3 regions of the Polaromonas sp. DSP2-3-2b2 genome follow, and region 3 is predicted to be linked to each of the others. Evidence: predicted binding sites of a transcription regulator. Region 3 holds the regulator's gene; each other region holds the start of a gene.

Region 1 (11,060 bases), on a different contig from region 3:
TTTCTGGCCCTGCGCGAGCAGGTGATTCCGCACCTGCGGACCTATGCGTCCCTCAAGGTGTGGATTGCCGGCTGCAGCACCGGAGAAGAGGTGTATTCGCTGGCCATCCTGCTCCGTGAGGAAGGCTTGCTGGAACGTTCGCTGATCTATGCCACCGACATCAACCCCGCTTCGCTGGACAAGGCGCGGCAAGGCATCTTTCCACTGAACAGCATTCGCGGCTTCACCGCCAACTACCAGCAATCCGGCGGCCAGCGGGCCTTTGCCGACTACTACACCGCCGCCTACGATGCGGCCATCTTCGACAAGTCGCTGCGCGAGAACATCGTCTTTGCCGACCACAGCCTGGCCACGGACAGCGTTTTTTCGGAAACCCAGCTGGTGCTGTGCCGCAATGTGCTGATTTATTTCACCAAGAAACTGCAGGACCGCGCCTTTGGACTGTTTCACGAATCGCTGGGGCACCGCGGCTTTCTGGGCCTGGGCAGCAAGGAAAGCATTGATTTTTCCAGCTACGCCACCCGTTTCGACCCGCTGGTGCGCGCCGAACGGATTTTTCGCAAGCGTCCGGGGCCAGTGTGATGGACGTGTTGACCCAAGCGAAACTGCAGCGCGTCAAGGCCGTGGTGATAGGCGCTTCGGCCGGTGGCGTGGATGCGCTGCTGGGCATCCTGTCGGGACTGCCTGCCAGCTTTGGCTTGCCGCTCGTGGTGGTGCTGCACCTGTCTGAGAGCCATCACAGCCAACTGGCGGAGATTTTCCGGCTGCACACGCCCATGCAGGTGCGGGAGGCGGCGGACAAGGATACGCTGACGCCAGGAACGCTCTACTTTGCACCGCCAGGCTACCATTTGCTGGTCGAAACAGACCATTCGCTGTCCCTGAGTTGCGAGGCGCCAGTTCATTTTTCACGGCCGTCGATCGATGTGCTGATGGAGTCGGCAGCCGACGCCTACGGCCTGAACCTCGCCGGCATCGTGCTCACCGGCGCCAACGCGGACGGCGCCCGGGGGCTGGCCAGAATTGGCCAGCAAGGCGGCCTGACGGTCGTGCAGGACCCGGCCGAAGCCCGCATGGCCGCGATGCCGGAAGCGGCCATCCGCCTGCGCCAGCCTGACTTGATACTTGATTTGAAAAGCATCCACAGCCTGCTGCTGGAAATGGGAAAGAATTCATGCTGAACGACAACAACGTCAACGTCATGATCGTTGACGACCTCCCCGACAACCTGCTGGCGCTCGAGGCCGTCATCCGCCTGGAAGGCCGGACAGTTTTTCAGGCGTCCAGCGGGGAGGAAGCGCTGGCCTTGTTGCTGACGCATGAATTTGCGCTGGCCATCCTGGATGTCCAGATGCCGGGCATGAACGGTTTCGAGCTGGCCAAACTGATGCGCGGCACGGAAAAAACACGCCACATCCCGATCGTTTTCGTGACGGCTGCCGGCAAGGAATCGAACTTTGCGTTCAAGGGCTATGAAAGCGGCGCGGTGGACTTTCTGTACAAGCCGCTCGATGTGCAGGCCGTCCAGTCCAAGGTCAATGTGTTTGTCCTGCTTTACCGGCAGCGCCTTGAGACCCGGCGACAGGTGCTGGCGCTTGAAAAAAGCAGGAAGGAACAGGAAGCCTTGCTGGAAAACCTGCAGGCCACGCAGATGGAACTGCAAAAAGCCCTGAAGCTGCGCGACGAGTTCATGTCGGTGGTGGCGCATGAACTGCGAACGCCGCTGAACACCCTGTTCATGGATGTCCAGATGCGAAAAATGCTGCTGGAGCGCGGCAAGCTCGCGGTTTTCGACGCCGCCTACCTGGAAAAAATGGTCGCGCGTGACCAGCGCCAAGTCCAGAGCATGATGCGGCTGATCGACGACATGCTCGATGTCACGCGCATCCGCAGCAACCGGCTGTCACTCCGCCCCGGCCCGGTCGACCTGCCGGCCTTGCTGGCCTGCGTGGTGGGCCACCTCAGCCATCAGGCGCAGGCCGCGGGCAGCGCCATCACCCTGCATGCCGACCAGCCGGTAACCGGTTGCTGGGACGAATTCAGGATTGAGCAGGTGGTGACCAACCTGCTGACCAATGCGCTGCGCTACGGCAACGGCAGGCCGGTCGAGGTCAGCCTGGTCCTGCTGGGCGACAGCGTGGCCATCCACGTCCGCGACCAGGGAGGGGGAATACCCGCCCGGGACCAGCAGCGCATCTTCGATCCCTTCGAACGGGCCGTGGGCCAGGACGACAGCACGACCGGCCTAGGGCTGGGCCTGTACATCACCCGGCAGCTGGTCGAAGCACACGGCGGAACGATCAGCGTGCAGAGCCGGGAAGCCGAAGGCGCGCAGTTCAGCGTCACGCTGCCGCTGGCCGTGCCTGCCACGGCGTCACTCTGATCTGCCTGCAAGGCGGTGCCCGGCGGCCCTGCTGCGAGCATGAGAAAATGGCCGATTGAATTTCAGACAACGACAGGACTTTCCCCATGGACGCAGAACACATCAACATCATTTCCAACCAGATCGAGGACCTGAGCAACCGGGTGAATGAACTCAGGGGGTATCTTTGACTATCCTGCCAAAGCCCGAAAACTGAACGAAGTCAACGCCGCGCTAGAAGACCCGAAGGTCTGGGACAACCCCAAGCGCGCGCAGGAACTCGGCCGCGAGAAAAAATCGCTCGAAGACGTGGTGCTCATCCTGGACCGGCTGGAGCAGGAACTTTCGGACAACACCGAGCTGTTCGAAATGTCCAGGGACGACAACGACGAGGCCGGCATGCGCGCCATTGAAGGCGAAGCCGCCAAGGTCGCCGCCGAAGTCGAAAAGATGGAATTTCGCCGGATGTTCAACAACCCGGCCGATCCGCTCAATTGCTTCCTTGACATCCAGGCCGGCGCCGGCGGCACCGAAGCCTGCGACTGGGCCAGCATGCTGTTGCGCCAGTACCTCAAGTACGCCGAGCGCAAGGGTTTCAAGACCACCATCGAAGACGAGTCCGCTGGCGACACCGCAGGCATCAAGGGCGCGACCATCAAGATCGAGGGCGAATACGCCTTTGGCCTGCTGCGCACCGAAACCGGCGTGCACCGGCTGGTGCGCAAGTCGCCGTTCGACTCGTCGGGCGGGCGCCACACCTCGTTTGCCTCGGTGTTCGTCTATCCCGAGATTGACGACTCGATCGAGATCGACATCAATCCCGCAGACGTGCGCACCGACACCTACCGCGCCAGCGGCGCCGGCGGCCAGCACATCAACAAGACCGACTCGGCGGTGCGCCTGACGCACATCCCGACCGGCATCGTGGTGCAGTGCCAGGAAGGCCGCTCGCAGCACGGCAACCGCGATGTCGCCTGGAAACGCCTGCGCTCGCGCCTGTATGACTTTGAGTTGCGCAAACAGCAGGAAGCGCAGCAAAAGCTCGAAGACACCAAGACCGACGTCGGCTGGGGCCACCAGATCCGCAGTTATGTGCTGGACAACAGCCGCATCAAGGACTTGCGCACCAACTACGAAACCTCGGCCACGCAGAAAGTGCTCGACGGCGACCTGGATCCGTTTATTGAAGCGTCCCTGAAACAGGGCGTCTGACGCCGGTTCATGCCGGTTATTTGAGTTTTGAAAAAATAATTAACAGGAAGTCACCATGCTGCAAATGATTGATGATCGCGGAACTGGACCGGGAGCCGTGGTCATCAACCGCGCCGACTACACCGCTCCCGCTTACTGGATTGACACCGTCGACCTGTGTTTTGACCTGGACCCGGTGAAGACGCGCGTGCTCAACAAGATGCTGCTCCGCCGCAACCCGGAGGTGCCGGCACAGCCGCTACGGCTGGACGGCGAGGAACTCAACCTGGCGCGGGTGCTGGTCAACGGACAAGGCGCGTCGTTCAAGATGGAATGCGGCCAGCTGGTGCTGTGCGACCTGCCCGATGCCTTCGAGCTCGAAATCTTCACCACCACCTGCCCGGCCAAGAACACCAAGCTGATGGGCCTGTACGTCAGCAACGACTCGTTCTTCACCCAGTGCGAAGCCGAGGGCTTCCGGCGCATCACCTATTTCCTGGACCGGCCGGACGTGATGGCTAGCTACAGCGTGACCTTGCGCGCCGACAAGGCGAAATACCCGGTGCTGCTGTCCAACGGCAACCTGGTGGCGCACGGCCCGCTCGACGATGGCCCGAACGGCGCGCGGCATTTCGCCAAATGGGTCGATCCGCACCGCAAGCCCAGCTACCTGTTCGCGCTGGTCGCCGGCCAGCTGGTGGCGCGGGAGCAGCGTATCACCACGCGAGCCGGCAAAGAGCATCTGCTGCAGGTCTATGTACGACCCGGTGACCTTGACAAGACCGAGCACGCCATGGTCTCGCTGATGCATTCGGTGGCTTGGGACGAAGCGCGCTTTGGCCTGCCGCTGGACCTGGAGCGCTTCATGATCGTCGCCACCAGCGACTTCAACATGGGCGCGATGGAAAACAAGGGCTTGAACATCTTCAACACCAAGTACGTGCTGGCGAACCAGGCGACGGCCACCGACATCGATTTCTCGAACATCGAAAGCGTCGTCGGCCACGAGTATTTCCACAACTGGACCGGCAACCGCATCACCTGCCGCGACTGGTTCCAGCTCAGCCTGAAGGAAGGCCTGACGGTGTTCCGCGACCAGGAGTTCTCGCAGGACTTGTGCGACCAGCCTTCAGCTAGAGCCGTCAAGCGCATCGAGGACGTGCGCGTGCTGCGCACGGCCCAGTTCCCCGAGGACGCGGGCCCGATGGCGCATCCGGTGCGGCCTGACAGTTACATTGAGATCAGCAACTTCTACACCGTCACGATCTACGAAAAAGGCGCCGAAGTCGTCCGCATGATGCAGACGCTGGTAGGCCGTCAGGGCTTTGCCAAGGGCATGACGCTCTACTTCGAGCGGCATGACGGCCAGGCCGTGACCTGCGACGATTTTGCGCAGGCCATTGCGGACGCCAATCCGATGTCGGATCTGGCGCGCCTGCTGCCGCAGTTCAAGCGCTGGTACAGCCAAGCTGGCACGCCGCGGCTGGAAGCGCAGGGCCGGTACGACGCAGCCGCCCGCAGCTACACGCTGACCCTGTCGCAAACCTGCTGGCCCACTCCAGGCCAGCCGGCCAAGGAACCGTTCGTGATTCCGGTCGGCCTCGGCCTGCTCGGCGTAGACGGCCAGGATGTGCCGCTACAACTGGATGGCGAAAGCGCGCCTGCTGCAGGAACGCGCACCGTCGTGCTGACGCAGGCGAGCGAAAGCTTCACCTTCGTCAACCTCGACGCCGAACCCGTTCCGTCCATTCTTCGCGGCTTCACCGCGCCCGTCGTGCTGGAGTTCGACTACCGGGATTCCCAACTGCTGCATCTGCTGGCGCACGACAGCGACCCCTTCAACCGCTGGGAAGCCGGCCAGCGCCTGGCGGTCAACAGTGCTGTTATCGCTATTAAAAAAATAGCTAATGATGCAGGCGCATCATGCGCAAACGTGTTAAATGATGCTTATTTAGACGCTATGCGCGAGATCCTGCGCCACCCGACGCTCGATTCCGCCTTCAAGGACCTGGTGCTGACGCTGCCATCCGAAACCTATCTGGCCGAGCAGCTCGACGTGGTCGATCCGCAGCACATCCACGCCGTGCGCGAAGCCATGCGCCAGCAACTCGCCACCGCCTTCCGTGCCGATTGGGAGGCGGCGTACGAAGCGAATCACGACACCGGCGCCTACACGCCCGACCCGGTTTCGAGCGGCCGGCGCGCGCTGGCCGGCATGGCCCTGACACACCTGTGCTTGGCCGCGCGGGAAAGTGGCGACACCGTATGGCCCGGCAAGACGCTGCAGCGTTTCAAGGACGCCGGCAACATGACCGACCGCTTCAACGCCCTGGCGGCGCTGGTGTCCAGCAGCCATCCGCTGGCTGCCCAGGCGCTGGCCATGTTCCATGCCCTGTTCAAGGACGAGGCGCTGGTCATCGACAAGTGGTTCAGCCTGCAGACCGGCGCACCCGATCGCGGCGGCAACATCCTGCCGGCGATCAAGCAACTCATGAAGCATGCCGACTTCAGCCTGAAAAATCCGAACCGCGCGCGCAGCGTGGTCAGCACCTTCTGCCAGGGCAACCCGGCGGGCTTTCACCGCCTTGACGGGGCTGGCTACACCTTCTGGTGCGAACGCGTGGTCGAACTCGACGCCATCAATCCGCAGGTCGCCGCCCGGCTGGCGCGCGCGCTGGACCGCTGGAGCAAGCTGGCCGAGCCCTACCGCAGCCAGGCGCACCAGGCAATTGCCCGCGTTGCCGCCCGCACCGACCTGAGCAAAGACACGCACGAAGTGATCACGCGCGCCCTGGGCCACTGAGCCCGGCAGGCCCCTTATTCATTTACCGACTGGAGTTTTTCCTGATGTCCAAAAAGATTTCCCTCACGCGTTACCTGGTCGAGCAGCAGCGCCTTGAAGGCCACATTCCGCCCGAGCTGCGCCTGCTGCTAGAAGTGGTGGCTAGAGCCTGTAAAGGCATCAGCCAGGCCGTCAACAAAGGCGCGCTGGGCGACGTGATGGGCACCGCCGGCAGCGAAAACGTCCAGGGCGAAATCCAGAAAAAGCTCGACATCATCGCAAACGAAGTGCTGATAGAAGCCAACGAATGGGGCGGCCACCTCGCCGCCATGGCGTCTGAAGAAATGGAAGGCATTTATGTCGTGCCCAACCGTTACCCCCAGGGCGAATACCTGTTGATGTTCGACCCGCTCGACGGCTCCAGCAACATCGATGTGAACGTCAGCATCGGCACCATCTTCAGCGTGCTGAAAATGCCCGATGACGATCGCGGCGTTGACGAAGGCGACTTTCTGCAACCGGGCAACCAGCAAGTGGCCGCCGGCTACTGCGTCTACGGCCCGCAAACCACGCTGGCGCTCACCGTGGGCGACGGCGTGGCCATGTTCACCCTGGACCGCGAGCAGGGCTCGTTTGTGCTGACCGAAGAAAACGTGACCATCCCGGCGGACACCCAGGAATTTGCCATCAACATGAGCAACATGCGGCACTGGGACGAGCCGGTCAAGCGCTACATCGACGAGTGCCTGCAGGGCAAGGAAGGCCCGCGCGGCAAAGACTTCAACATGCGCTGGATTGCCTCCATGGTGGCCGACGTGCACCGCATCCTGACGCGCGGCGGCGTGTTTTTGTACCCGTGGGACAAGCGCGAGCCCGAAAAGGCCGGCAAGCTGCGCCTGATGTATGAAGCCAACCCCATGAGCTGGCTCATCGAACAAGCCGGCGGCGCCGCCACGAACGGCAAGCAGCGCATCCTTGACATCCAGCCGACCAAGCTGCACGAACGCGTCAGCGTGATGCTGGGTTCCAAAAATGAGGTCGAGCGGGTAACCGCCTATCACTCCGGGCTATAATCTAAGGCTTAAGCCGGTGTAGCTCAGTCGGTAGAGCAGCTCATTCGTAATGAGAAGGTCGGGTGTTCGATTCATCTCTCCGGCACCAAACCAGACAAGGGTTCATTACTATTAAAATAGTAGTGGACCCTTTTTCTTTGGCAATCTGTCAAGAGCAGATGCAAGAGGATTTCCGGGAATCTGACCCGCCCATGCACAGCCGCGAAGCCTGTACAGCCAAGGATTCCTTCGCGCCATTCCAGCTACGCCAGCCGAGCCGCCATCGGCCATGTGCATAGTCTGCGGTTGTCTGCACAACCTCACCAAATACCTGTCGGTCATTCATCCGGGAAAAACCCCATCCATGGCTGGAGTAGTTAAAGTTGCAGGCAGCCCAAAGCATCTGGTCATCGCTGCTATAAATGGAAAGTCTGGGCATGAATCGTGCGTCCGGAACAATCGTCCAGTTTTCAGCGATACGGCCCAGTCCGCGTCTCCCCCTCGTTCATCGAAAGGCATCCTCCCATGGCCATCCGTGTCGCGCTGCACCACAAAACCAGCTACCACTATGATCGCCCGGTCACCCTGTCGCCGCATGAGGTTCGGCTGCGACCGGCGCCCCATGCACGCACGCCGATTCTTTCGTATTCGCTGACCGTCACGCCAGAAGACCACTTCATCAACTGGCAGCAAGACCCTTACGGCAATTACATCGGCCGCTACGTATTCCCTGAAAAATCAGACAAGCTTGAATTCACGGTTGACCTGGTGGCGGACATGACCGTCATCAATCCGTTTGATTTTTTTGTCGAAAAGTATGCCGAGTTTTTTCCCTTCAGCTACCCGGTACAGCTTGCTGCGGAGCTGAGCCCCTACATGCGGTCGGAAAAACCAGGCGAACTGCTGGTTGAATGGGTGGCGGCGGCCCGGCGCGATATTTTGAAAAAAAACCTGGCGACCAACGACTTTCTTGTGGCCGTCAACCAGCGCCTGCAGGGCGACATCGCTTATTTGCTGCGGATGGAACCCGGCGTGCAGACACCCGAGGAAACGCTGCAAAAGCGCTCGGGCTCCTGCCGCGACAGCGGATGGCTGCTGGTGCAGATCATGCGCGAAATGGGCCTGGCCGCACGCTTCGTGTCGGGTTACCTGATCCAGCTGCGCGCCGACCAGGCCTCGCTGGACGGCCCGAGCGGAACCGAAGTCGACTTCACCGACCTGCATGCCTGGACCGAGGTGTATGTTCCCGGCGCCGGCTGGATCGGGCTGGACCCCACATCGGGCATGCTGGCCAGCGAAGGCCATATTCCGCTGGCCTGCACGGCCATGCCGTCGTCGGCGGCGCCGGTGACCGGCTTTACCGACAAGGCCGAGGTCACGTTTTTTCATGAAATGACGATCACGCGCATTCATGAAGACCCGCGAGTCACCAAGCCGTACAAGGAAGAAGACTGGCAGAAAATCAACCTGCTCGGCCAGCTGGTCGATGCCGACCTCAAGCGCCAGGACGTGCGCCTGACCCAGGGCGGCGAGCCGACCTTTGTGTCCATCGACGACATGGACGGCGCCGAATGGAACACCCTGGCGCACGGCGACAAGAAACGTGAACTGGCCGGCCAGCTCATACACCGGCTGAAAAACCACTTCGCGCCTGGCGGCATGCTGCATTACGGCCAAGGCAAGTGGTACCCGGGCGAGCCCTTGCCGCGCTGGGCGCTGAACATTTACTGGCGCATCGACGGCCAGCCGATGTGGTTTGATCCCACGCTGTTCTCGGACGAGGCCAAACCTGACGGCTATGGCAGCGAAGACGCTGAACGCTTCAGCGCTGAACTGGTCAAGGCGCTGGGCTTGCCGGCCTTCAGCCAGATTCCGGCCTATGAAGATGTCCTGCAGCAAGCCCGGCTAGAGCAAGGCATGCCGGTCAACCTGGACCCGCTTCAGGCTGACCTGAAAGCGCCGGAACAGCGGCGGCGCCTGGCGCGCCTGCTGGAAGACGGGCTGGGCGAGGTCGTCGGTTATGTCCTGCCGCTCAAGCCCCGGGACCTGGACCCCACCATCGCACTGGGAACTGCCTGGCGCACGTCCCCCTGGCCGCTCAAGCGCGAACACCTTTACCTGACCGAGGGTGACTCGCCCATGGGGCTGCGCCTGCCGCTCAATGCGCTGCCCTGGGTGCTGCCAGACGAAAAAGAGCCTGAGTTCGATGTCGATCCCTTCGCACCGCATACTTCGCTCGATGCCGGAAGGAAGGAAAAACGGGGAACGGCCAAGGCGAAAAAGCCTGTTCCTGCCGACGAGCAGCCCGAGCCACGTGAAGTGATCCACACCGCGCTGTGCGTGCAGGTGCGGGGCGGCCGGCTGCATGTTTTCATGCCGCCGGTCAAACGCATCGAGGACTACCTGGCGCTGGTCACGTCGGTCGAGAACACGGCGGCCAAGCTCAAGCTCAAGCTGTGGATGGAAGGCTATCCGCCGCCGCGCGACCCGCGCATCAAGTTGCTCAGCGTCACGCCCGATCCCGGCGTCATCGAGGTGAACATCCACCCGGCAGCCAGCTGGAACGAGCTGGTCTACAACATGACGACCCTCTACGAAGAAGCTCGGCTAACGCGCCTGGGCACCGAAAAGTTCATGGTCGATGGCCGCCATACTGGCACCGGCGGCGGCAACCATGCGACCCTTGGCGGCGCGACCGCCGAAGACAGCCCGATGCTGCGCCGGCCCGACCTGCTGAAAAGCCTGATCACCTACTGGCAGAACCATCCGGCGCTGTCGTACCTGTTTTCGGGCACCTTCATCGGGCCGACCAGTCAGGCGCCGCGCGTCGATGAAGCGCGGGACGACAACCTGTACGAACTGGCGATTGCCTTCCAGCAGATGGACAAGGTGCTGCCCACCCTGCAGCCGGGCGACAAACCCTGGATGGTGGACCGCCTGCTGCGCAACCTGCTGGTCGATCTGACCGGCAGCACCCACCGCTCGGAATTTTCCATCGACAAGCTGTATTCCCCTGACGGCCCGACCGGCCGCCTGGGGCTGGTCGAATTCCGCGCCTTCGAGATGCCGCCGCACGAGCGCATGAGCCTGCTGCAGATGCTGCTGTTGCGCGCGCTGGTGGCGCGTTTCTGGCGCCAGTCTTACCAGTCAAAATTAGTGCCTTGGGGCACCGCCCTGCATGACCGCTGGATGCTGCCGCATTTCGTGGCGCAGGACATCCGCGATGTGGTCAAGGATTTGCGCGCTTCGGGCTATGCCTTTGAAGAGCATTGGTTCGACCCGTTCATCGAATTCCGGTTTCCGCGTTTTGGCACCGTCGCCTATGAAGGCGTGGAGATGGAACTGCGCCAGGCCATCGAGCCGTGGAATGTGCTGGGCGAGGAAATGAGCGCCGGCGGCACCGCGCGCTATGTCGATTCGTCAGTCGAACGCATGCAGCTGCGGGTGCGCGGGCTGACCGACGGGCGCCACGTGATTGCCTGCAACGGGCGCATGCTGCCGCTGCATCCGACCGGCGTTCCGGGCGAGTATGTGGCCGGCGTGCGTTTTCGCGCCTGGAGCCCGTGGTCCGCACTGCACCCGACCATCGGGGTGCAGGCACCGCTGACGTTCGACCTGGTGGACACTTGGAGCGGCCGCGCCATCGGCGGCTGCACCTACCATGTCGTGCATC
Region 2 (11,060 bases), on a different contig from region 3:
GGCTACAACAGCTTCACCATGCTGCAGCTCGCGCAGGCCACGGCGACGCTGGCCAACAACGGCATCAAGCACAAGCCCAGGTTGGTGATGGGCACGCAGGACACGGTGACGCGCGCGCTGCATCCGTTGCCGGCCGACCCGCCGGTCAACCTGGGCTACAAGCCCGAGCACGTGGCCATCATCCGCAAGGCGCTGGTCGGCGTGACGCAGGGCGGGACGTCGACCAAGGTGTTTGCCGGCGCGCAATACCTGTCTGGCGGCAAGACCGGAACGGCGCAGGCAGTGAGCATTGGCAAGAACGACAAGTACAACAAGTCCCGGCTGGAAGAGCACCAGCGCGACCATGCGGTGTACATGGCATTTGCGCCGGCCGACAACCCGAGGATTGCCTTGGCGGTGATTGTTGAAAATGCCGGCTGGGGCGGCGGCGTGGCCGCGCCGATTGCCCGAAGGGTGTTTGACTATGTGCTGCTGGGCCAGTACCCGAGCGAGGAAGACATGCTGGCGGTGCAGACGGGCCGGGCTGCGGCACCGATTGGCAAGCCACGCCTGGCCCTTGACATGAATGCGCTGCTGGTCGGCGACACGCCGGGCGCCACGGTGTCGGCCGCAGCGCAAAAAGCCGCCGCCGTTCAGAAGGCCGAACCGGCCGGCGCCAAGGGCAAAGCTGTCCAGCCCGCCAAACCGGTCAAGGCTGCCAAGGCCATCCAGAAGCCGGCCGGACCGGCTTCTGCAGTCATTCCTGCACCAGACAGCGCGCCTTAACCTGCGCGCAACCCTGCGCGCAACCCGGCCGCCGGTGCGCTCAAGGCTATTTCAGGAAAGCATCAAAACCGGTTTTCAGGATCAGCGCGCCGACCACGCCAATGAACACCAGCCGCACGAAACCCGCCCCGTGCCTGAGCGCCAGGCGCGTGCCCAGCAGGCTGCCCGCGACATTGGCCACGGCCATGGTCAGCGCGAAATGCCACCAGACATGGCCCTTCCAGGCAAACAGGCCCAGGGCCGCCAGGTTGGTTGCGGTATTGAGCAGCTTGGCCGACGCCGACGCATTCAAAAAGTCGTAGCCCAGCCAGCGCACGAACAGAAAAACGAAAAAGCTGCCCGTGCCGGGACCGAAAAACCCGTCGTAAAACCCCAGCACCAAGCCGATGCAGCAGGCTGCCAGGGTTTCGGCATGGCCGGAAAAACGCGGTGTGTGGTGGCGGCCCAGGTCCTTTTTGATTAGCGTGTAGGCCAGCACGGCCAGCAGCACAAAAGGGAGAACCTTGCGCAGAAAGCCCGGGTCGATCACCGTGACCAGCCAGGCGCCCGCCAGCGAGCCGCAAAACCCGGCCCCCGCCGCCGGCAGCAGCGCCGACCAGCGCATCTGGACGCGGCGCGCGTACTGGGTCGTGGCCACCGCCGTTCCCCAGACCGACGCGCCCTTGTTGATGCCGAACAAGGTCGCCGGGTGCGTGGTGGGAAAGACGGCGAACAACGCCGGCACCAGAATCAGGCCGCCGCCGCCGACGATGGCGTCCACAAAACCGGCCAGCAGCGACGCCATCGAAACAAGCAGCAATTCCATGGCGGCGATTGTCGCACCCGCCGGGCTGGTTTTTTGCTCTGTTATTTATAGCAATCGGCGCATGCGCAGCATGCGCAAAAGCCATTTTTGATGCCTGAATGGCAAGGTCGGGACGAAAAAAAGCGCCGGGGTTGCCAGCGCTTTTGGTCAAACAAACATTTTTTGCAATGCCGTATTTTCTATTTTTAAATGTCTCCTCAACTCCCTGCATTGCGAGCAGCAAGGCTCGACAGCAAGTTTTTTAATGTAACGGGTGCCCTGAGACAGTGCATCAGGGATTTCCCGCAGATGAAACGCTCAAAGCGCATCGTCGTGAGCACTCTCATGGAGCGCTGGCGGTAGGGCCGATCACCGCATTTTCATGCACGCACTCGCTGATTCTTCACTGTTTTTACCGGTTTGTACAAACCGGCACAGATCGTGTTTTTTGTTACTACGTTGAAATTTTTGTAAACATCTAGGTAAGAAAGACAGGCCTGCATACATGCAATGCGATGGATTGTGCTGAGTTTGTGTTTCTGGCTGGGCATGGGCCTGGCCACGCAACCGGCTAGGGCCCAGTCGCCTTCGGACGTTTCCCTGGGCGCGCAGGACAGCGCCATGCCGGCCGCTGCCGCGCCCCTGACGCAGCCGGGCCGGGTCGGCCTTGAAACCATCAACAGCGCCGACACCGGCTGGATGATGACCGCGACCGCGCTGGTGCTGCTCATGACGCTGCCGGGCATTGCGCTGTTTTACGGCGGCATGGTGCGGCGCAAGAGCGTGCTCAATGTCATGGCCTGCGTGGTAGCCACCTGCGCGATCGTCAGCCTGCTGTGGTTTGCTGTCGGGTATTCGATTGCCTTCACCCCCGGCAGCGGTACGCTCGGCCCTGTGCTCGGCGGCACTGGGCGGATGTGGTTTTCCGGGCTGGACTACCTCAAGGACGCGCAAATGGTGGCGGTCAGCCATATCGCGCCGAACATTCCCGAGTCGGTCTACGCCATGTTCCAGCTCAGCTTTGCCATCATCACGGCGTCGCTGGTGGTCGGCGCCTTTGTCGAGCGCATGCGCTTTTCGGCCACGCTGATCTTCATGTCGCTGTGGACGGTCGTGGTTTATGCGCCGATTGCCCACTGGGTCTGGGAGCCGAACGGCTGGCTGGCGCGCCTGGGCGCGCTGGATTTTGCCGGCGGATCGGTGGTGCACGTCAACGCCGGCATGGCCGGGCTGGTCTGCGCCTATGCGCTGGGGCCGCGCAGGGGCTATGGCGTCGAACCGTTTTCGCCCTTCAACCTGGGCCTGACCATGGCCGGCGCGGGCTTGCTGTGGGTCGGCTGGTTCGGCTTCAATGCCGCTTCCGCCGTGGCGGCTGACGGGCGGGCCGGGCTGGCCATGGCGGTCACGCACATTACCGCTTCGGCCGGCGCGCTGTCGTGGATGGCGGCCGAATGGCTGGCGCGCGGCCGCCCTTCGCTGCTGGGCCTGTGCTCGGGGCTGGTGGCCATCACGCCGGCGGCCGGTTATGTGTCGCCGGGTTCTGCCGTGGTCTTTGGCGTTGTTGCCGGCGTCGCCTGTTACTGGGGCGCCACCGGCCTGAAGCGCCTGCTCAAGGCCGACGATTCGCTCGATGTCTTTGGCGTGCACGGTGTCGGCGGCATCGTCGGTTCGCTGCTCACCGGCGTGTTTGCCAGCAAGTCCATTTCAGGCGTCGAAGGCAGCGTGCTGGTGCAGTTCGTCGGCGTTGCCAGCGTCATGGCCTACAGCCTGGTGATGACCGGCCTGCTCTTGTGGCTGACCTCGCTGTGCGTGCGCCTGCGCGTGGACGAGACGGCGGAAAGCGATGGCCTGGACATCGACCAGCATGCCGAGCGCCTGGGAACCTGACCGACTGGCTGACCTTCAATAAGGAGCATTGACGATGTCCTCGAACGAAAAACTGGCGATTGCCGCCCACCTGCATGTGCTGATGCGCCGCAAGACCGGCCGCGTGACCGACACCGAATGGCTGGCCAGCAACCCGGCCTATGCGGCTGAAATCATCCGCCTGGCGCATCACAAAGCTGCCGAAGGCGGCCATGACGACCTGGGCCTGCTGGCCGACAGGCTGGAGGCCGCAATGGCTTTTGCCGGCGCGCCGGTCCACCGGCCGCTGGCCGCTGGCCCAGCGGGTGTCGGATGCCGCCAGGGAGTACAACGACCGCGCGCTGGGCGCCCGGCCGGCGCTGCCGCTTGAGCCGGGCGGCGACAGCGCGTTTGGCGACAGCCAGATCGGCGCGGGCGGTACGCTGCGGCCCAGTGAACCGCGCTACATCAAGGGGCTGCGCTAAGGCGCGCTCATTTCAGGTGAAAACGGATTTTCAGCATCAAAAATGCCTATTGCGCACGGCTGGCATGCGCAAGCAGCTATTAATTACGGAGCAATAGCGGTGGGCAACCTTGAGCGGGCAGGCAACGCTGCGCCGCCAACCGTCCTGCATCGCCTAGACGCCGGCCTGTATCCACTGCGCCGCCTTTTCCGCAATCATCAAGGTGGGCGAGTTGGTGTTGCCGCTGGTGATCAGCGGCATCACGCCGGCATCGACCACGCGCAGGCCGCGAATGCCGCGCACCCACAGGTGCGAATCGACCACCGCCATCGGGTCGTCGGCCCGGCCCATTTTCGTCGTGCCGACCGGGTGAAAAATCGTCGTGGCAATGTCGCCGGCCAGCCGCGCCAGGTCCTCGTCGGTCTGGAACTGCACGCCCGGCTTGAATTCCTCGGGCTGGTATCTGGCCAGCGCGCCCTGGCTGACGATCTTGCGCGTGATGCGCAGCGAATCGGCCGCCACCTGCCGGTCCTCGGCCGTGCTCAGGTAATTGGGCGAAATGGCCGGCGCGTCGGCAAAGGCGCCGGTCTTCAGGCGAACGCTGCCCCGGCTGGTCGGGTTCAGGTTGCACACGCTGGCGGTGAAGGCATTGAAGCTGTGCAGCGGCTCGCCAAACGCGTCGAGCGACAGCGGCTGGACGTGGTACTGGATGTTCGGGTACGGCTGGTCGGGCGATGAGCGCGTGAAGGCGCCGAGCTGCGACGGCGCCATGCTCATCGGCCCGGTGCGGCGCAGCGCGTATTCCATGCCGATGCGCGCCTTGCCCCAGAGCGAATTGGCCATGGTGTTGAGCGACAGGCCCCAGCGCCGGCTCTCCTGGTCGCCCCGGATCTTGTACACCGAGCGGATCTGCAAATGGTCCTGCAGGTTGGCGCCCACGCCGGGCAAATCCTGCACCACAGCAATGCCGTGCTGCTGCAGCAGGGCCGCCGGGCCTATGCCAGAGAGTTGCAGGATATGCGGCGAGCCGATGCTGCCCGCGCACAGCAGCACCTCGCCCATGGGGCCCGAGTCGCGCGTCGCCAGCGCCGTGACGCGCTCCTGGCCGGTCCAGACTTCCACGCCGGTGCAGCGCTGGCTGCCATCGCCTTGCTGCTCGATCACCAGCTTGCTGACTTGCGCGTGGGTCCAGAGTTCAAAGTTCGGCCGGCCCAGGCAGGTCGGGCGCAAAAAGGCCTTGGCGGTGTTCCAGCGCCAGCCGTTCTTCTGGTTGACCTCGAAATAGCCCACGCCTTCGTTGCTGCCCCGGTTGAAGTCCGGCGTCTGGGGAATGCCGGCCTGGGTCGCCGCCTCGGCAAATGCATCCAGCACGTCCCAGCGCAGGCGCTGCTTTTCCACGCGCCATTCGCCGCCGGCGTTGCGGTGGCGCAGGATTTGCTGGTAGGGCTGGGCCTTGTCCTGCATCAGGGCCGGCGCCGTGCCGCGCGCGCCGTGCAGCGCGTCGGCGCCCTTGTAGTGGTCTTCGTGCAGCTTGAAGTGCGGCAGGGCGTTGTCCCAGGTCCAGTCGCTGTCCCCTAGCAGCTCGGCCCAGCGGTCGTAGTCGCGCGCCTGGCCGCGCATATAGATCATGCCGTTGATGCTGGAGCAGCCGCCCAGTGTCTTGCCGCGCGGATAGCGCAGCGAGCGCCCGTTCAGACCCGCGTCGGGCTCGGTGTTGAACAGCCAGTCGGTGCGCGGGTTGCCGATGCAGTACAGGTAGCCGACCGGAATGTGAATCCAGTGGTAATCGTCCTTGCGGCCGGCCTCGATCAGCAGCACGCGCTTGGACGCGTCGGCGCTCAGCCGGTTAGCCAGCAGGCAGCCGGCCGTGCCCGCGCCGATGATGATGTAGTCGAAAGTCAGGTTCTGGTCGTGCATGAAATAAGGTTCTGGTGGGCTCGACTTGCATTGTGGCAAAACCCGGCCGTGTTGCGTCACGGGGATTACCCGTTTGCCTGCCCGATGACCAAGGTCAACCAGCCGCACCGGCAGGCGCCAACCCCTGTAGGACCATGGCGAATCTCGACCGTACGCCGGGATTCTGCATTTTCAGCAGTTACCATGATTGCCTTTGTGTTGAATCTCCCTTGCCTTCCGGTGGCCATTTCACCCTGTTGCCTGCATGCCCCTTGATGACTCACCGCCGCGCCTTGAAGTTCAGGACTTGCCTGAAGGCCGGGTCGTGCGCCTGCTGGGAAGCTGGACCGCCGCCCGGCTGACGCTGGCGCCCGCCTGGGACGCGCTGAGCGCGCAGCTCGACAGCTTGGTGCCCAACGCGGCCACGCCTGCCCGGTGGCGCCTGGACGACATTGAAAAACTCGACTACCTGGGCGCGCAGGTGGTGTGGACGGCGTGGCGCCATCGCTGGCCGTCCGACCTGCAACTGGCGCCTGAACAGCGGGAAATGCTGGAGACGGTGGAAAAATTCACCGTCGGCCTGGCGCCGCCACGCCGCTCGCCCTGGTCCGAACCGCTGCTGATGCTCGGCGGGCGGCTGCTTGAACTGCTTGGCCATGTCAAGGGCATGCTGCGCCTGCTGGGCCAGCTGCTGCTCGATCTGCTGCGGCTGATCCGCCATCCGCAGCAGGGGCCGTGGCGCGACCTGTCGGGCCATCTTTACCATTTTGGCGCGACCGCGCTGCCGATCACGGCGCTGGTGGGTTTTTTGATCGGCGTGGTGCTGGCCTACCTGATCTCGCAGCAGCTGCGCCAGTTCGGCGCCGATGCCTTCATTGTCAACATCCTGGGCATTTCGCTGATCCGCGAACTGGGGCCGGTGCTCGCGGCCATTTTGATTGCCGGGCGCAGCGGCTCGGCCATCACCGCGCAGATCGGCGTGATGCGCGTGACCGAAGAACTCGACGCGATGCGCGTCATGGGCATTGCGCAGGGCTTTCGGCTGGTGATGCCGCGCGCCGTTGCGCTGGCGGTGGTGATGCCGCTGATCAGCGTCTGGACCACGATTGCCGCCTTGCTCGGCGGCATGCTGGCGGCTGATGTGTCGATGGGCGTGACGCCGTCTTACTTCATCAACGCGCTGCCGGCGGCCGTCAGCGTGTCCAACCTGACGCTGGCGACGGCCAAGTCGGTCGTCTTCGGCCTGCTGATCGCGCTGGTCGGCTGCCATTACGGCCTGCGCGTCAAGCCCAACACCGAAAGCCTGGGGCAGGGCACGACGGCGTCGGTGGTCACGTCGATCACCGTCGTCATCCTGGTCGATGCGCTGTTCGCCGTCTTGTTCAAAAGCGTGGGCATCTAGATGGCCCCCACGCTCCCCGCTTCGCGTGGTTCGCTGCCCTTGCAGGGCGCCACGCCGCCAGAGGCGGCGCATCTTCAGGCTGTCCAAGCCCGCGCAGGCGGACTCGGAGCCGCTGCCTTCAGCCCCGAGGGGGCCGCTGCGCCTGCAGTCCGGCAAAGCCGGCCCTGCGGCCCTGGCTTGCAGGGAATGCGGTGTGTGCGCCTTGCCTCCCTCGGCTGTCTTTCGAGGCACGCCGTATCCGCTCTTGCTCCTTCCCCCGCTGGGGGAAGGCTGGGATGGGGGCCTCCCCGGTGCCCGCTTGCGGCCTGCCCCGCTGAAAGGCACCTGCCATGACCGAACCTGTCGTTGAAATCCGCAAGCTGTGGACGGTGTTTGCCCACGGCGACAAGAAAACCGTGGTGCACAAGGACCTCGACCTGACGGTCGAGCGCGGCGAGGTGCTGTCGCTGGTTGGCGGCTCGGGCACCGGCAAGACGGTGCTGCTGCGCCAGATGCTGGGGCTGGAAACGCCGACGCAGGGCGAGATCACCGTGCTCGGCAAGCCGGCCGCCGAACTGGGCAAGCGCGGCGCGGCCAGCCGGGTCGGCATGCTGTTCCAGCAGGGCGCGCTGTTCTCGGCCTTCACCGTGCTGGAGAACATCGCTTTTCCGCTGCGCGAGCTCAACTGCCTGCCCGCCGAGCTGATCCGCGAGGCGGCCATGGTCAAACTGCAGATGGTCGGCTTGCCCGCTGACGCGGCCGGAAAGATGCCGAGCGACCTGTCGGGCGGCATGATCAAGCGGGTGGCGCTGGCGCGTGCGCTGATCATGGACCCGCCGCTGTTGCTGCTCGACGAGCCGACCGCCGGACTTGACCCCGAAAGCGCCGACAGCTTTTGCGCCCTGCTGCGCTCGCTGCACCAAGGCATGGGGCTGACGGTGGTGATGGTCACGCACGACCTGGACACGATTTTTGAGCTGAGCACGCGCATTGCCGTGCTGGCGTCGCAAAAAGTCATCATCAACGACGTGCCGCGCAAGGTGGTGGCGTTCGAGCATCCCTTCATTCACGACTTTTTCCTGGGCGAACGTGGCCAGCGGGCGATGGCGCTGCTGAACCAACCAACCGCCCCTTCGATCTAGAAAGGTTTTTCAATCATGGAAAACAAAGCCCATGCGCTGATTGCCGGCGCGTTCGTGGTGCTCGTCACCGCCCTGCTGGCATTGCTGGCCATCTGGCTCACGCGCGACAACACCGAGCGCAACCTGTACGAGATGAGCACCTCCGAGACCGTTTCCGGCCTGCAGCCGCAGGCCACGGTGCGCTATCGCGGTGTGGCCGTCGGCAAGGTCGAGCGCATCGGTTTTGACCAGAAGGTCAAGGGCAATGTGCTGATCCGCGTGTCGATTGACGAGGCCGCGCCGGTGACGCGCTCGACCTTTGCCACCGTGGCGTCCCAGGGCGTCACCGGCCTGGGCTTCATCCAGCTCGACGACGACGGCAGCTCCAGCCAGCGGCTGGTGCCCAACGACGACGATCCGCCGCGCATTCCGCTCAAGCAGGGCGGCATCGACAAGCTGCTCAAGCAGGGCGGGGTGATCTTCGACCAGGCCGAGCAGGCAACCACGCGCATCAACCAGCTGCTGTCCGCGCAGAACGAAGCGGCGATCAACACCGCCGTCACGCAGCTCGCCGAAGCCGCCGGCAGCATCAATCGCGTGGCCAAGGCGCTGGAGCCGGCCGTGGCGACGCTGCCCGCGCTGTCGAAGGACGCGCAGGCCGCCCTGCGCTCGGTCAAGAGCGTGACCGATGAGGTCAGCCTGACCGCGCGGCGCCTGAATGAACAAGGCGGCCCGCTCGACCGGCTCAAGGACGGCGGCGCGGCGCTGGCGGCCGGGGTGGAAACCTTCAGCGCGGCCACGCTGCCCAAGCTGGGCGAGGTGGCCGACGAAACGGCGCGCACCATGCGCCAGCTGCGCCGCACCGTGAACGCCGTCGATGACAACCCGCAAGCGCTGATCTTTGGCAACGGTCCGGTCGTGCCGGGGCCTGGCGAAACCGGCTTTAACGCCAACGGAGACCAACCATGATGGCTTTCAAGTTTTCTTTCAATGCTATTAATTCAGTAGCTATCAGCGCCAGACAGCATTGCGCAAAACGGCTTTTTTGCTTGATAAGTGTGCTGGCGCTGGCCACCGGGTGCTCGGTGATCGACAAGCCGACCCGCGCCACGACCTACGACTTCGGACCGGGCGAGCTGTCCACGCAGGTCGCGGCATCGCCCCCGGTGCCCGCCTTGTCGCCGCTGGCGATTGCCGACATCGCCACCTCGGGCGGCGCGCTGGAAAACCAGGCGGTGCTCTACCGGCTGGGCTATCTTGACGCCCAGCAGCTGCGCCCCTATTCGCAGGCGCGCTGGACCATGCCGCCGGCGCAGCTGCTGCGCCAGCGCATGCGCGATCGCCTGAGCCAGCAGCGCATAGTGCTCAATGCGCGTGAAGGCGTGGCGCTGAACCGCAGCCAGAATGCCAATCTGCCGATGCTGCGCCTGGAACTTGAAGAATTCAGCCAGCTGTTCAGCGCGCCTGATGCCAGCGTCGGCCTGCTTCGCCTGCATGCCACGCTGGTCGAGATCACGCCCGCCGGTGAACGGCTGATTGCGCAGCGCAAGCTGTCGGTGCAGCGGCCGGCGACCAGTCCCGATGCGGCCGGTGGCGTGCGCGCCCTGACGGCGGCCACCGATGCGGCGATTGACGAGCTGGATGCGTGGCTGCGGCAGATGCCGGCGCGTTGATTGAATTGCTTGCTATTGGAACGGTAGCTGTTGGTGCTTGCTGGGTTGGCTTCTCGCGGATTGGCTGGCCGGGGGTTGCCCGGCGGCAACTCACTTTTCTTTGCTTCGCCAAAGAAAAGTAAGCAAAAGAAAGGCGACCCGACTGTCCGGGTCCCTACGCTGCGCTTCGGGCAACCTGTGCTGCCTGAGAAAAATGGGGGTCCGCGCAAACTCGCTTCACTGCGTTGCGCTCAAACAGCGCGCGGCCCTGATCCCATTTTTCTCAGGCATCACAGGCCCAGCCAGAACGGGAGTGGCGGGGATAAAAATCCAAACAGCCAAACAGCCAAACAGCCAAACAGCCAAACAGCCAAACAGCCAAACAGCCAAACAGCCTGCATTTAAACTAAAACCGCTACAAATTTAGTAGCTGCTTGCGAAGCCTCGTCATGCGGAAGTGGCACTTTTGATGCAGAAACGCCGGAATCTGTCCCCGGAACCCGCTCCCGCAAGTCCCGTTTGGCTGGGCTTTTGCCGCTCATCACAGGTTGCCCGAAGCGCAGCGAAGGGACCCAGACAGTCGGGTCGCCTTTTCTTTGGTGACTTTCTTTTGGCGATAGCCAAAAGAAAGTTACTTGCCGCCGGGCAACCCCCGGCCAGCCCAACCACGCAGAGCCAACCAGCACAAATCAGGCACAGGGTTCAAGCCAAGCCCGCAGCATGAATCTGGCCAGAGAACAAACCTCAATGCCGCAGAATGGGAAACAGCTTGCCCAGACCGTCGGCCATCACCTCGACCGCCAGCGCGGCCAATATCAAGCCCATCAGCCGCGTCATGACATTGATGCCGGTCTTGCCCAGCACCCGCGAAATCGGCTCGGCCAGCGAAAAGCACAGCGCGGTTGCCAGGCCAATCACCAGGCCGTAGCCGACCAGCGTGCCCAGCTGCAGGAAGGTCTTGGCTTTTTCGGCATAAATCACCACCGTCGACATGGTGGCCGGGCCGGTCAGCAGCGGAATGGTCAGCGGCACCACCGCGATGCTGGCACCCTGGGCGGCTTTTGCCGCGCCGTCTTCATACTCGTTGGTCAGCGGCTTGGCCTCGGCCGGCTGGGCGTTGAGCATGTTCATGGCGCTGATCAAGAGCAGCAG
Region 3 (7,999 bases):
GCCGGCATTCGATCGGGCCGTTCCACATCGGCACGCGGCGCGACTCCTTCAGGCGCATCTTGTTGGGCAATTTCAGGTCGGGCGTGAGCACGTGGGCGGTCCAGCCGGCGTAGTTTTTCTTCCAGTGCGCGGCCAGTTGCGGGAAGAAGTCGGAGGCTTCCTCGCCCCAGGCGTTTTGCGCCTGCTCGCGGCCGGGGTTGGCCGAGCGGTCGCGCGGCGGCTCGAAGCCTGTTTCATCGCGGCTGTCGTGCTCGTTGCGTTCATTGCGGCCCTGGCGGCTGTCCCGTTCCTGGCGCACCACCGGCTGGCCGAATTCATCAACGCTCTGACCCTGGAATTGCGAACGCCGCTGCTCGCGCTGCTGCACGCCGCTGGTGCCAGCCACGCCCGCCACGTCGATGCGCTCGCCGTACGGCGGGTTCACCAGCATCACGCCGCTCGGCGCGGGCGGCATGCGCTGCAGCGCGTCGCCGCCGCGCACCTGCACCGCATGCGCGACGCCGGCGCGTTCGGCATTGCGCTCGGCAAAATCGACCATGCGGAAGGACACATCGCTGCCGAACACCGGCGCCGTGGGTTCGGTAATCGCCGCTTCGGCCTGGTCGAGCAGGCCTTCCCACACGTGGCCCTGGAAGGGCAAATACTTCTGGAAGGCAAAGCGGCGGTTGATGCCCGGCGCGATGTTGCAGGCGATCTGCGCCGCCTCGATGACGATGGTGCCCGAGCCGCAGCACGGGTCGTACAGCGGCACGCCGTCCTTGCACAGCTGGTCCCAGCCGCTGGCGGCGATCATCGCGGCGGCCAGCGTTTCCTTGAGCGGCGCGTCGCCCTTGTCCTCGCGCCAGCCGCGCTTGAACAGCGGCTCGCCCGAGGTGTCGATGTACACCGTCACGGTGTCGGTGGTGAGGTGCACATACACGCGCACGTCGGGCCAGCGGGTATCGACGCTGGGGCGCACGTCGTTGAACTTGTGCCGGAAGCGGTCGGCAATCGCGTCCTTGATCTTGAGCGCGGCAAAGTTCAGGCTTTGCAGCGGGCTGTGCTGGGCGGTGATCTCGACCTTGAAGGTCTGCGCGGGCGTGAACCAGATTTCCCAGGCGACGCTGGCCGCCGCGTTGTACAGGTCCTGCTCGCTGCGGTAGGTGCCGTGCTGCAGCTCGATCAGCACGCGCTGGGCCAGGCGGCTGTGCAGGTTGAGCTGCAGCGCTTCGCGCCACGAGCCCTGCAGCTGCACGCCGGCGCGCCAGGCCTTGCCCTCGATGCCGGTGATGCGCCGGACTTCGGCGGCCAGCAGGTTCTCGACGCCGGCGGCGCAGGGGAGGAAGAGTTGGAGTTGGTTCATAAGTTATCTCACTGTGCTGGGCTGATTGTGAGGAGCCGCAGCTTTGTTGGGTAGAACCCGTATCTACATCAGGGCGAACGGATAAAGAGCGAACCACACGCAGTGGCAAGGATGCAGCGTGTCGCTCCCCACCAGCAGGGGCCGCGGGACTGGCTTTGCCAGACCGCAGGCGCAGCGGCCCCCTCGGGGGGGCAGGGAGTTACGCGAAGCGAACGACCGTGGGGGCAACATCACAGCGCTTTGCGTAAATTCGTGGGCGCGATGCGCAACGCCTCGCGGTATTTGGCCACCGTGCGGCGGGCGCATTCGATGCCTTGCTCCTTGAGCATTTCGGAAATCTGGCTGTCGCTGAGCGGCTTTTTCGGGCTTTCGATTGCTATGAACTGCTTGATCAGCGCGCGCACGGCGGTGCTGGACGCATTGCCGCCGCTCTCGGTGCCCAGGCCCGAGCCAAAGAAATACTTCAGCTCGAAGGTGCCAAACGGCGTGCCCATGTACTTGGCGGTGGTGACGCGCGAAATCGTCGATTCGTGCAGGCCCAGTTCGTCGGCGATCTCGCGCAGCACCAGCGGCCGCATGGCGAGCTCGCCGTGGGTGAAGAAGTTTTTTTGCCGCTCGACGATGGCGTTGCTGACGCGCAGGATGGTGTCGAAACGTTGCTGGATGTTCTTGATGAACCAGCGCGCTTCCTGCAGCCGCTGCTGCAGCGCCTGGCCGCCGCCCCGGCCGCCGTGCTGGCGCAGGGCGCTGGCGTAGATGTCGTGGACCCGCAGCCGGGGCATGACGTCGCTGTTGAGCGTGACCTTGAAGCCCCGGCCGGCCTTGACGACGATCACGTCGGGAACGATCAGGTTGCGCTCGACATTGGCAAAACGCCGGCCGGGCTTGGGGTCGAGCCGGGCGATCAGGCCAATCGCGCCCTTGATGGCGTCTTCGGGGAATTTGCACAGGTGCGACAGGCGCTTGACATCGCGCTTGGCCAGCAACTCCATCGGCTGCTGGCAGATCGCCATGGCGGCGCACGACTCCAGGCTGTTCTTGCACTCAAACAGTTGCAGTCGCAGGCATTCGGCCAGGGTGCGCGCGCCGACGCCGGCAGGCTCCATGTGCTGGAGCAGTTGCAAGGCGATGGCGAACTGCTCTTCCAGTTCTTCGGCCTGCTCCGGGTCGCCGCTGGCCAGTCCGGCGGCGAGCGACGCCAGGCTGTCTTCGAGGTAGCCGTCGTCGTTGAGCGACTCGATCAGGAAGTGCAGGGCGGCGCGGTCGAGTTCGGACAGGCGCAGGCCGAGCGCCTGCCGGTGCAGGTGGTCTTGCAGCGACTCGTGCGCGCCGGTCAGGTCGGACGCTTCGGCGTTGCTGTCGTCCAGGTTGTTCTTGCGCGCTGGTGCGTCGCCGCCCCATTCGCTGTCGTCGGGCGAAGACTCGACCGAGCCATCGCCTTCCCAGCTTTCTTCCAGCGCGGCCTCGGTGCCGGCCTCTGCTGTGGTTTCAGACTCTTTTGATGCGCTTGCGCTTGCTGTGTCTGCGCTTACAGCTATTGAATCCGTAGCAGACTCGAATTCGCGGCTGTCCTGGCTGACCGGGGTGTCGGTCTGGTCCAGGCCAAATTCCTCGCGCGGCGCGCTGTCGTCCGCCAGTTCGAGAAACGGGTTTTCATCGAGCATCTGCTCGACTTCCTGGCTCAGCTCCAGCGTCGAGAGCTGCAGCAGCCGGATCGACTGCTGCAGCTGCGGCGTGAGCGCCAGGTGCTGCGAAACGCGCAGTGAAAGTCCTTGTTTCATGACTGGCGCATCACATCTTGAAGTGTTCGCCCAAATACACCCGGCGTACCTCGGTGTTGTTCACGATCTCGGCCGGCGTGCCGTTGGCCAGCACATGGCCGTCGCTGATGATGTAGGCGTGATCGCAAATGCCCAGCGTCTCGCGAACGTTGTGGTCGGTGATCAAGACGCCGATGCCGCGCGACTTGAGAAAACCGATGATGCGCTGGATCTCGATCACGGCAATCGGGTCGATGCCGGCAAACGGCTCGTCGAGCAGGATGAAGCGCGGCTGGGTGGCCAGGGCTCTGGCAATCTCGACGCGGCGGCGCTCGCCGCCCGACAGCGACAAGGCCGGCGAGTCGCGCAGATGGTCGACGCGCAGGTCCTTGAGCAGCGCATCGAGCCGCGACTCCAGCTCGGCGCGGCCCAGCGGCTTGCCGGCGGCATCGCGCTGCAGTTCCAGCACGGCGCGAACGTTTTCCTGGACTGTGAGTTTGCGAAAGATCGACGCTTCCTGCGGCAGGTAGCTCAGGCCCAGGCGCGCGCGCTTGTGGATCGGCATGTGCTCGACCGGCTGGCCGTCGATGGAAATCTCGCCCGCATCGGCGCGCACCAAGCCGACGATCATGTAGAACGAGGTGGTCTTGCCCGCGCCATTCGGGCCCAGCAGGCCGACCACCTCGCCTTTTTGCACCGACAGCGACACGTCCTGCACCACCAGGCGGCTGCCGTAGGACTTTCGCAATCCGTGGGCAACCAGGCTGCTGGACGTGTCGAGGCGAACCGCGCCCTCCTGCGGAGGTATTTTTTCAATCGCTCGATTCATGGGGTCAAGGTGCTTTCGGGGCTGCGCCCGTGCCCAGCGTGGTGCTGGGGCGTAAAACGGGCGCCGGTCCGCCGGCTGGCGGGGCGGCGGTGGCGCCAGACACCGTGCCGCGCGGCGACAGCATGGCGCGAACCCGTCCGCCGGGATTGTCGGCGGTGCGGGTTTGCGCGCCGGCGTCGACCGTGAACACATCGGTGTTGTTGTCGTACACGATCAGCCCGCCGGTGGTTTCGTCGCTCAGCGTCGCGCCCTTGAAGCGGCGCACCACGGCGCGCTTGATGAATTTCACCAGGTCGGCGCGGCTGTCGTATTCGATCCGCTCGCCTTCGCCTTCGATGTACTCATCGACGCCGTCGCGCTTCTTGCGGTAGTAGGCCAGCTTGCCCGGCGCCGCCGTGGCCACGGCCAGCTGGTAGCCCTCGGGGTCCTGGCTGACCTCCACCAGTGCGCCGCGGATGATGGTCGTGCCCTTGGTGATGACGACATTGCCGGTGAACACGCTGGTCTGCTTGAGGTCGTCATAGCGCAGGGCATCGGCCTCGGCATTCATCGGCTTGTCGCGGTCGGCCTTCTCGGCTGCAGCGGGCAGCGCCACGCCTGCGGCGAGGAAGGCCATCAAGAGGAAAGAACAAAAGGAGCGTTTCATAAGGCACGAATCTTGCAGCTATGGGTTCTGCCATTGTAGCCACGCCGGTCGCAAGAATCGCAGGAGCGCGCAAACAGAGTTGCATGACCTGGACGGCCCATTGCAAAGTTTTCCTGCCCTGGCTGTTATTCCAATTCGCGTTGGAAACGGTCATTTCGTTGCGTTGCCAGGCACTTCCTGCGAAACATCATGGCTGGACGGCATAACCGGCGGCCAGCGGAACACTAAAAGTTCTTTCCTGTCGGCACGCGTTGCGACGAAGCGTGCCTTTCCTTCGCAAGACGCGCTGCACCGGGCAGTTCCTCCCACGCGGAGTGCTCTGCCCAGCGTGCGGACCGTCGCTAGTTGCAGAGCAAGGCGCATCATCATCTGGTTGTGTGGGATACCACCGGCGCCGGCGCTTCCGGGCTTATGGCCTGCAGGCTGGCTTCTTCCCCGACGTCGTACGACCCAAAGACTTCACGGGCCGAGCGGGTTTCGGGCAGCACATAAACAATGCCGTCCGTTCCGGTAAACGCAGGACTCACCACGTTGTCGTAAAACTTGACGGGAATATTGATGCAGCCGTAAGAAATCCGGCGCTCTGACGGCGACGAACTGGCCAGCCTTTCGGCGCGGCGTTCCTTGGCTGTGCCAGTGGCGACACGGTGCATGGAAATGGCAGTGTCGTAGTCCACCCAGAGCATCTCGTCGCCCTTGAGGTTCTTGTCCAGGTTAGCCACGAAACGGCCTGCCGGCGTGGTGCGTTCCTCCGGGCCAATGGCTGACAGCTTTTTGGTTCCAATGCCAGGAACGGAGTGATCACCTATGGCCAGTCCGAGCAGCGCGGAAGATTCTCCGCGCAGCTTGCCCTGCGCATCGAACACGAAGACCTTTGCGTCTCGCTTGTCCACGATGACAAAGGGCTTGTTGAGGTTGTCGCCAGAATCCACCACCCAATGGGCCACATGTCGGGCTTCCTTGGAGGCGCTGGCCTGTCCGAAGCTGGCGCGTTTTGAGCTTTTTCCCGCTACTGTGGATTGCGTTTGCGTGACCGTTGGCAGGGAGTTGCCGTCACCTGCCAGCGCAGAAAATGCCAACCCAGAGCCTGGCAAATGCGCAGCCTCATGCGATGCATACGCCTGGGTGCAAATCAATCCTGTGGCCAGCAAGCCCAGGAAAATTTCTCGGAGCATGAGCGCCAGTATTTTTTCGGGTTTTCTCATAACCGCTTTATTAATTGCGTTCCGGTTTGGGCTTGCGTACTGGCGCCTCGTATTTCTCGGGCGGCGTTTCGACCGGCACCGCTACAGGCACCACGACCAGTGGTGTTGGTGGCGTTACAACGACCAGGACAGGAGGCGGCATTGGCGTTGGCGGAACGACTGTAAAAACGTATCCGGGCGGAACGACGGCAGGCGGTGTTGACGGCGTCAACACGGGAGGCAATGGCGTCTGTTCCGGAACCGAAACAACCGGCGGAGACACAGCTGGGCCTCCACCTGTACCTGTACCTGTACCTGTACCTGTACCTGTACCTGTACCTGTACCTGTGCCTGTGCCTGTGCCTGTGCCTGTGCCTGTGCCTGTGCCTGTGCCTGTGCCTGTGCCTGTGCCTGTGCCTGTGCCTGTGCCTGTGCCTGTGCCTGTGCCTGTGATATTCGCGGTTGTTTTCCCAACAATAGGCGAGCAGCAAGTAAGCGGGAGGGCAAAGTTAGTTGCGGTTCCGCCAGTCAAGATCGGGCCTTTCGTAAGGGTAAAGCCGGTAAAGCTGATCGTCTTGTCCGTTCCTACGTCCGCAGCATCGAAATTGGCAGTACCACCAGCGGTATTCAAGGTGACACCGGCAGGGGTGCCCTTCAACCCGGTGAATGTTGCCGTGGTCGTGCCATCGAAAGTCTTGTTCGCTCCGTCCGGGAACACCAGCATGTATTGCGTCAGCGGTCCGCCGGTGCCGGTGAAGAAAGTCGAATAATTTGTCGGCGTTGCGTACGAGCTCGGATTGTAAAAAATGTTGGTCGGTGTAACGCCAGCCGGCCCTGTGGTGGTAATGTACGTGCCAGTAGTAAAGGCCACGGTGCCACCCGCAGTACCCGGCCCGGTACCCGCAGTGCCGGCAATCAGTGTCAAGCCGCGCGGCGTAACCGGACCGGTGGGGGGGGAGGAGTCGGCGACGCTACCACTCAGTGTAAGAAGTGCCGCCCCGTTGAACGAATTGCTCAGGTTGATATTGTTTCCGGCACATATTTCGATATTGCCGCTGGTGGTCGTAATGCCCGAGAGCGTGTTGAGAGCAGTCCTCAAGACGTTCACATCGTGACCGGCGCTCAATAAGACGTTGCCACCGGTATTAGGCGTGGCAACAACACCGGTCGTCGTAATTAGCGCGTTCACGTTGATGTCCCGGCCACAACACACCACCAGGTTTCCATTGGTGGCGGTGATCGCCGCGTTGATGTTCACGTCCCGGGCGGCGTTCAAGGTCAGCGTCGTCGCACCTTTCGCGCTCGCGGCTCCGTTCCACGTGATCGCCGCACCTACGGTGATATCACCGAATTCGCTTCCGCTCGCGCCGGTGTTCGTCGTAGTGATCGTGACGTCGGTGCCCAGTAGTCCGACGCCGCTGAGGATGGTCGTGATGTCGGATACAGCTATATTGGACGAGTTCGCGCCGGGAGTCGGTGAGAAGACGCCGCCGGTGTTCGTATCGTTAGACGTTGCCGCGGCCGTGATGGTCACGTCGGCAGGGTCGAGCAGCCAGGTGCCGTTTTGGCCGTGCGGCGCACCGGCGCTGAGCTTGATGCCCCCAACGTCCAGCCAATGGCCGGAGGTTTCGATCAGGCCACCGTCGCCGCCCTGCGCGCCGCCGCGCGCCGTGATGCTGCCGTAAGCGCGCGTCGAGTCGTTCGACCACAGCACGACGGTGCCGCCGCTGCCATTGGTGATGGCGTCAGCCGTAATCGTGGAGTCCGCGCTCATGTAAGTCGCGGAAGCATTCTGTACGGCAGGGTTGTTGCCCTGGAAGCCGCCGCCGACGAGTACGGTCCCGCCGCCGGCGTCGCCAGAGGCATTGATGTGCCCGCCGAACAGGCCCACGTGCTGGCCCGTAGCCGTGACGTTGCCGCCGGTTTGCCCTGCGCCCGTGCCGGAGGCATCCAAAGTGCCACTAATATTCACAGTGCCGCTTTGCATGCCGCCCAGCAGTTTGATCGTGCCATTGTGGTTCTCGACGGTCTGCGCCTGAATCACGCCGGTGTTGTTGACCACGCTCTGCAACAGGCTCCCCGCCGCCTGCGCGGTCAGCAGCACTTGGCCGCCGTCGGCCTGGATCAGGCTACCGTTCTGCACCAGCGCGTTCACCGCGCCCTCGTTCACCGTGACATTGAGCAGACTGTCCCCGGCCAGGTCGAGGGTGATGGCGTTGCCGGCGGCGAGCGCCACCG

The links. Region 3 encodes sigma-54, which starts transcription at its own class of promoters, with help from an activator protein. Its sites were predicted from a motif close to TGGCANGNAANCTGCTTT; they were not measured.
Region 1: the regulator sigma-54 is predicted to act here: its motif matches at 7,821-7,838, upstream of ACP7AD_RS00460 (DUF2126 domain-containing protein).
Region 2: the regulator sigma-54 is predicted to act here: its motif matches at 1,980-1,997, upstream of ACP7AD_RS11655 (ammonium transporter).

The regions. Positions count from the first base shown of each region.
Region 1 is NZ_JAFCTH010000001.1:79,253-90,312, forward strand. It holds gene ACP7AD_RS00425 (CheR family methyltransferase) at 1-582, shown strand, start outside; gene ACP7AD_RS00430 (chemotaxis protein CheB) at 582-1,181, shown strand; gene ACP7AD_RS00435 (hybrid sensor histidine kinase/response regulator) at 1,175-2,383, shown strand; one part of gene prfB (peptide chain release factor 2) at 2,470-2,550, shown strand; one part of gene prfB (peptide chain release factor 2) at 2,552-3,574, shown strand; gene pepN (aminopeptidase N) at 3,630-6,356, shown strand; gene ACP7AD_RS00450 (class 1 fructose-bisphosphatase) at 6,401-7,408, shown strand; tRNA gene ACP7AD_RS00455 (tRNA-Thr) at 7,421-7,496, shown strand; gene ACP7AD_RS00460 (DUF2126 domain-containing protein) at 7,913-11,060, shown strand, end outside.
Region 2 is NZ_JAFCTH010000012.1:15,197-26,256, reverse strand. It holds gene mrdA (penicillin-binding protein 2) at 1-765, shown strand, start outside; gene ACP7AD_RS11660 (sulfite exporter TauE/SafE family protein) at 812-1,570, opposite strand; gene ACP7AD_RS11655 (ammonium transporter) at 2,060-3,436, shown strand; gene ACP7AD_RS11650 (hypothetical protein) at 3,471-3,785, shown strand; gene ACP7AD_RS11645 (GMC family oxidoreductase) at 4,033-5,775, opposite strand; gene ACP7AD_RS11640 (MlaE family ABC transporter permease) at 6,020-7,156, shown strand; gene ACP7AD_RS11635 (ABC transporter ATP-binding protein) at 7,486-8,277, shown strand; gene ACP7AD_RS11630 (MlaD family protein) at 8,293-9,225, shown strand; gene ACP7AD_RS11625 (ABC-type transport auxiliary lipoprotein family protein) at 9,222-9,929, shown strand; gene ACP7AD_RS11620 (MarC family protein) at 10,653-11,060, opposite strand, start outside.
Region 3 is NZ_JAFCTH010000023.1:5,518-13,516, forward strand. It holds gene ACP7AD_RS15685 (THUMP domain-containing class I SAM-dependent RNA methyltransferase) at 1-1,342, opposite strand, end outside; gene ACP7AD_RS15690 (RNA polymerase factor sigma-54) at 1,573-3,123, opposite strand; gene lptB (LPS export ABC transporter ATP-binding protein) at 3,134-3,931, opposite strand; gene lptA (lipopolysaccharide transport periplasmic protein LptA) at 3,936-4,577, opposite strand; gene ACP7AD_RS15705 (hypothetical protein) at 4,943-5,782, opposite strand; gene ACP7AD_RS15710 (filamentous hemagglutinin N-terminal domain-containing protein) at 5,793-7,999, opposite strand, start outside.